2 regions of the Neobacillus sp. PS2-9 genome follow, and region 2 is predicted to be linked to the other one. Evidence: riboswitches for the same ligand, from Rfam matches in the RefSeq annotation. Region 2 holds a riboswitch; the other holds the start of a gene.
The links. A riboswitch is a leader RNA that binds a small molecule or an ion and turns the genes downstream of it on or off. The one in region 2 is predicted to bind thiamine pyrophosphate.

Region 1: it holds a riboswitch for thiamine pyrophosphate, as region 2 does, so the genes downstream of both, thiM (hydroxyethylthiazole kinase) here and thiT (energy-coupled thiamine transporter ThiT) in region 2, are expected to answer to the same signal.

The regions. Positions count from the first base shown of each region.
Region 1 covers NZ_CP133269.1:2,952,499-2,955,915, reverse strand. The annotation lists gene RCG25_RS14970 (HipA family kinase) at 1-260, shown strand, start outside; gene RCG25_RS14965 (hypothetical protein) at 373-831, opposite strand; gene RCG25_RS14960 (glutaredoxin family protein) at 1,393-1,641, shown strand; TPP riboswitch at 1,692-1,801, shown strand; gene thiM (hydroxyethylthiazole kinase) at 1,880-2,692, shown strand; gene thiD (bifunctional hydroxymethylpyrimidine kinase/phosphomethylpyrimidine kinase) at 2,708-3,417, shown strand, end outside.
Region 2 covers NZ_CP133269.1:4,073,289-4,076,705, forward strand. The annotation lists gene feoB (ferrous iron transport protein B) at 1-471, opposite strand, end outside; gene RCG25_RS20425 (FeoA family protein) at 471-695, opposite strand; gene thiT (energy-coupled thiamine transporter ThiT) at 859-1,437, opposite strand; TPP riboswitch at 1,525-1,632, opposite strand; gene RCG25_RS20435 (histidine kinase N-terminal domain-containing protein) at 1,868-2,992, shown strand; gene RCG25_RS20440 (GNAT family N-acetyltransferase) at 3,126-3,417, shown strand, end outside.

The sequences.
Region 1 (3,417 bases), 1.1 Mb from region 2:
TAAAAAGTGCCACACACCAAATCATGGCGAAATTTATTGAATCCGAAGATAGTTTTACAAACTATATGGAACTGATTCAAACCATTCCCATTTTTTTAATCGAGGAAATTGTATCAATGATACCAGATGATTGGATGGTTTCTAAGGAGGAAAAAAAGGCAATGGTTAGCGCCTTAGTAACAAGACGTAAGAGCTTCCTTCCACACATCATACAGCGATTTTTGAAAAAAATTTATCGGCCGTTACATGATAATGAATAGAATTAATTAAAAAAGTGGTAGCGGCCACTTTTTTTCGTTGAAAAAAACCTTGATTTCTCAAGGCTTTGTGTGATTTCAGTATTGGAAGTTTAATAGATTGTTAAAGAGTTCACTACTCCTTATCTTTTTTCTTTTTTTTGTCCTTGTCTTTCTCTTTTTTCTTTTTTTCAGACTCTGAAAGTTGATTTATTAGTTTCTCATTTTGTTCTTTTAAATCAGCCAGTTCTGCTCGAACCTCAGCTTCAAAGCTTTCGATATAATTTGATAGGTCTGCTTCAATTGCGAATAAATGATTAGTAATTTTAGCCCGAAGATCAGGCTCATGATTTTCCAGTTCAGTTTGTACCTCTGTCACTTCTGTAAGGATTTCTTGTTGTTCATTATTTACTTCAGCTGCTGTTACTTCAGTTTGTTCCACTAGTTCCTCAGCTGCTGTTGGTGAAGGGAATGCTTCAGTTTGGTTTAGTGCCTTCAAAAGCTCTTCTTTCAGTAAGTTGTTCACCGATTGCAAAAAGGAGTCTATATCGAATGAATTATCTTGAATATTTTTATTTTTATTTTTTTTACCCATTATTCTACCCACCTTTTTATTTTTTTAGGATCTGTTAAACTTGCCTGTTGATTTCCGCTCCAGGCACTTCGCTTTCCAGGGGTGTTTCGGCGAGCCTCCTCGACGCATGCGCCTGCGGGGTCTCCCCTGAACCATACTCCCACGGGAGTCTTCGTGCCTTCCGCTCCAATCAACAGAGTGTAAAAATCAACACTGTTCTTTAACATAGCCTTTTTTTAAAATATATAATGATTAATCCCCTAATTCTCACAAGTGACGGCAATAAGGGGGTCCTACTAGATATATATTATGTAAAAGAGACGGACGAGCATAAACGAATATCATGATAATAGAAAAAAGGGCTGTCTAACGGCATTTTAAGTTTCCACTTTCCGACATAAAAACACTAAAATTGTCTTTTCGTGCGCTTTCCCGAGGAATATTTCCGAACGCTATGTTTACAACTACTGCAGGAAATTGTTATATAATGGATGGGAATGTGTGGGGGAATTCGCGGATTTTAAAGTATATAAAGAATTTAAAGGAAAATTGTCGTAAATTTAGATAGGGGGAAATATTTAAATGAGCAAGCAAGTAATCGTCTATACAACAAACGATTGTATTGAATGTACAATGGTGAAGCAGGTACTAACACAAGAAGGAATTGCATTTGAAGCAAGAAACATTTCTACTCATGCCGAATATCAAAAGGAAGTAGAGAAGTACGGCTATCTGGGCGTTCCAATAACGGTTGTTGAAGGCCGGGCAGTCAAAGGATTTACAAACGAACTAAAAGAACTTATTGATTTAGTGAAAAATAAAGAGGCATAAATCCTTTACTATTTTAAAAAATAGGATTATGATTTATGTAATTTCATAAGTGAATCTACTAGGGGTGCCCAGATTGCGGGCTGAGAGAAAACGGCAACGTTTTTAACCCTTCGGACCTGATCTGGGTAATACCAGCGTAGGAAAGTAGTCGAGTGAATGTTGTATTATTACTCTATCTAACTAACCAGGTCCAAATTATGGATCTGGTTTTTTTATTTTTAAAAAAGGGGAGATTGTTGTGGAAACAAACAGATGGTTTGAGACATTGGAAAAAGTAAGAGAGGGTAGACCGTTAGTACATAACATAACTAACGTCGTTGTCACGAACTTTACAGCAAATGGTTTACTTGCACTAGGAGCATCACCTGTCATGGCATATGCAGCAGAAGAAGTAGCCGATATGGCGAAGATTGCTAGTTCCGTAGTTTTGAATATTGGAACACTAAACGCGCAGACAGTGGAGTCGATGATTATTGCAGGAAAAGCAGCCAATGAAAATAGTGTTCCGGTTATATTTGACCCAGTAGGTGCAGGGGCCACTCCTTACCGTACGGAGACTGCACAAAAAATTATGAAACAGGTGAATGTTTCGGTAATCAGAGGCAATGCAGCCGAAATAGCTAATGTTGTCGGGGAGAACTGGGAAATTAAAGGTGTAGATGCCGGTGACGCAAATGGGAACATTGTTGATCTTGCTATATCAGCTGCACAGAAACTTCATACCGTTGTGGTCATAACCGGAAAAGAAGATATCGTGACAGATGGAGAAACAACCTTTGTGATTGCAAATGGACATCCAATATTGACCAAGGTGACAGGCACTGGCTGTCTATTAACCTCTGTAATTGGTGCGTTTGCTGGTGTGGAAGAAGACTTATTGAAGGCTTCCGTAGCAGCTTTGTCTTTCTATGGAATAGCGGCAGAGAAAGCGGCTGAAAAAACAGTTGAACAAGGACCGGGAAGCTTTCAAATCGAATTTTTAAACCAATTATCACTCACAACATCAAAAGATATGAAGCAGCTCGCGTCCATTAAAAAAATGAATGAGTAAGTGGGGGTTATTTTTATGAAAAAAGCGCTAACGATTGCAGGATCTGATAGCGGTGGCGGAGCTGGAATTCAGGCAGATTTAAAGACGTTTCAGGAATTAGAGGTATTTGGAATGTCTGCATTAACAGCAGTGACTGCTCAGAACACATTGGGTGTTCACGGTGTTTATCCAATGTCAGCGGAGGCTGTTGTCAAACAGATTCAAGCGATTGGGGAGGATATCGGAGCAGATGCCCTAAAAACAGGGATGCTGTTTAACGCAGAAATAATTGAAGCTGTGTCGGAACAAATGAAGATTTTTCAATGGGGAAATGTCGTGGTTGACCCGGTAATGATCGCTAAGGGCGGAGCATCTTTATTGTTAAACGAAGCGATTTCAGCGATGAAAACCTATTTACTGCCTCTAGCAAAGGTCATCACACCGAACATCCCAGAAGCGGAAGTTTTAACGGGAATGACGATTCAAACGGTTGGGGAAAAAAAGGAAGCTGCGAGAAGATTACATGCACTTGGAGTGAAAAATATCGTCATCAAGGGTGGACATGACGAGAATGAAACGGATGCAGTAGATGTATTATTCGATGGCAAGGAATTTTACACGTTCACGAGCCAGCGAATCAATACTAAAAACACGCATGGAACAGGATGCACCTTCTCTGCTGCACTAACTGCAGAGCTGGCAAAAGGAGCTAGTGTGTATGAAGCCGTTTTAACAGCAAAGGATTT
Region 2 (3,417 bases):
TTTCGCTCCGATTACATCTACAAGCTTATCGCACCCTTTCCCACTTCTTGCCACAACAGGCACTACTGAAACACCGAGAATCTCTGAAAGTTTCATATAATCAATTTGAATGCCTCGCTTATTAGCAACATCTATCATATTTAATCCGATAAGTGCAGGCTTTTCAAACTCAAGCAATTGGAGTGTTAAATGGAGATTCCGCTCCAATTGTGAGGCATCTAAAATATTCAATAAACGATCAACTGATTCATTTAAAAAGAAGGAAGTGACAACACCTTCATCTTTTGATAATGGATTAAGAGTGTATACTCCAGGTAAATCTATTAAATGTCCAAGGTTTTTCTTAAATACTCCAACCTTTTTTTCAACTGTTACACCGCTCCAGTTCCCAACATATTCATAGGAACCTGTTAAGTTATTAAACAATGATGTCTTTCCTGTATTTGGGTTTCCTATAAGAGCAATTTCCATTAGATTCTTTCCACCTCAATCTGAACGGCTTCCTTGCGGCGGATTCCAACGCATTGTCCGCAGGACTCTATCATAATTGGGCCACCAAACGGCATGACGCATTTTACACATACTTCTGAGCCTTCTGTGATTCCTAAATCAAGCAATCGTCTTTGAACTAGGTGACCAACATGAGAAAGATCTAATATTTTCCCTTTATCTCCCGCTTTTAATGAACCAAACATGTATATCACCCTTATCTAGGTTAATTGAGAATGATTATCTTTCTATATTGCCATTTTAACACTTTTTTTAGGTAATAAGCATATTAAATTTGACAAAGTTTCGAAAAAATTTCATAAAAAAAAGGAAGAGCGTCTCGCTTTTCCTTTTTTTTACTAACCTGGTTTATTTGAACAGTCTTTTTGGTAATGCACTGATAACTAGAATAATGATAATGGCACTGATAATAAAACTTGGGAGCATATAGGTACCATTATATAGCAGGGAGTAAACAGCTACTGGCTGCCCTTTTGGAGCATACTCTCCAAAAAATACAATTCCTGATACAACATGGCAAAGGTAACGAAGAACACTTCCTAAGAAGGCTCCAAGTACTACGTAGGTCATCCATTTTCCTTTGTTCTGATCATTAAGTGCATTCTTTATTTGTGCTGCAAAAATACCGGCGAAGCCCACAACAGTAAAGGCAATAAAGTAATCAATAATTCCTTGAATCAGGGTATAAATTTGTGAATATCCAAGAATAAATTGTAACAGGCCTAGTAAGAATCCTGTAAGGACGCCACCTTTAACCCCCCAGCGATAAGCCATAAGAAACACCGGGACCATGGCAATCGAAATAGATCCGCCTTGTGGCCAAATTTTAAATGAAAGGATATTCCCAACATAATCTAATAAATAAGCAAGTGCGGTAAACACCGCTACTTCTGTAATAAAAAGCGTGTTACTCCTGTTCTTGTTCATTTTTGTTTCCCCCTTTTATATGTAAATCCAATAAAACAGTCCACAAAAAAAGCAATGCATGACTATTAGGAATGTCTGCATTGCTTTGCTATCGGCAAACCACATCCCTACGCTAGCGTTAACTAACAGGTTCATAGGGTCAGAACTCTACCGTTCACTCTCAGCCGCATAAAAGCAGCTCCCCTTGTGGAAATATTCTATTGTTTTCCCTTAAAAATATACTACTGTTTCTTTGTTTTTACAAGGAATATCTACATGCTGGGCCTTATAGAAACAATAACTTAAAAGATAAAATACGAAAATCCACCTTCGTTTTATTTATAGAAATTATTGGGAAATATTTTTTTTATTTATATCTTAGAGGATTTTTGCCTTTACCCTCGAATTTACATGGTAATCAGTTTTGTTAAAACCATAGGGGGACACAACAATGTTTACGGGAGAACAAACGGATTTAGTTGCTTTTTTTCAAAAAAATAAAGAGAAACTAGTTCAAGAGTGGGAAGATTCCATTGTGATTAATCATGGGGACCCCTTCAAGTTGAAAATCAGGGAAAATGGGGAAGCCCTACTTAATGTAATCCTTTCAATGCATAAGGTATCTAAAGAGGAACTTATAGAAATCGTAAAAAAGATTGCCATAGAAGTTTCAGAAGAAAGGGTACTGGCTAATATCAATATTGGTGATTTTGTCTACAATGTTAATCTCGGTCGGACCATTCTATATAGTTATTTGAGTAAAACAGGAATTTCCTGGTCAGATTTGCAGGAATCCATAAATAAGATCAATTTTTGTTTTGATAAATTTTTATACTATGCAGTTTCCCATTATTCAGAAGCAAAAAACAAGATTATTGAAGAAAAGACGATGTTCATTGATTCAACTCACCAGGACCGATTAACCCTTCTCGGTCAAATGACATCAAGCTTTATTCATGAATTTAGGAATCCGCTCACTTCAGTTCAAGGATTCATCCAATTACTTAAGGCAGATTATCCAAACATGAGATATTTAGATATCATTTCAGGGGAGTTAGACCAACTTAATTTTCGAATATCCCAGTTTCTTCTGCTTTCAAAGAAGGAACTTATTGGGAAAGAAAAAATTGATTTCAAATTGAATCAACTTATCGATGAGGTGTTAAATTTCCTTTATCCTAGTATATTGGATGGAAAAGTGAAAATTAAAAGAGATTTGAGCAAAGATTTCACTTTGAATGGATATGCTGATGAAATTAGACAAGTCTTTATTAATATTATTTTTAATGCAATTGATGTTCTAAATCATCACGAAGTGGACTTACCTACAATTGAAATAAGCACCTGTGTGGAAAATGAAGAGTTGATTAAAATCAGTATATCTAATAATGGACCTGCCATTCCGGCGGAATTAAGAAAAACCATTTTTGAACCCTTTTTTACAACTAAAAAGCTAGGTACTGGTCTTGGATTATTTGTTTGTAAAGAAATTATTGAGAAACATAAGGGAGAATTAACATGCGATTCCTCTCTTGATAAAACAACTTTTTCTATCTGCTTACCTGTACTATCTTAAAAAGGGACAAACCTACCTCCTTTCAAATCCCACTTTTAAAAAGCAGGGATTTTTTTATTTCTTCCTTATATACATCTTCCGCAATATAACCATTTTGCATATGATGTACTAAAAATTTGGGGAGACTAGGCGTATGTTTACATTAAAAGTTGATAATGAAATTGAACTTCAGTTGTTTCAACACCACCACGCTTTAAAACTTTATCAACTGGTTGAAAAGAATCGAGACCATTTACGAGAATGGCTGCCTTGGGTGGACTCCATGAATTCCCCTTATCAATTTGAATCGATTATCCCCATCTGGCTCAACCAATTTGCTGAAAATCAAGGGTTCAATGTTGGAATTCTCTTTAAGGGAGAACTCGTCGGTTCCGTTGGCTTACACCAAATAGATTGGCATAACAGAACGGTTAGTATTGGCTACT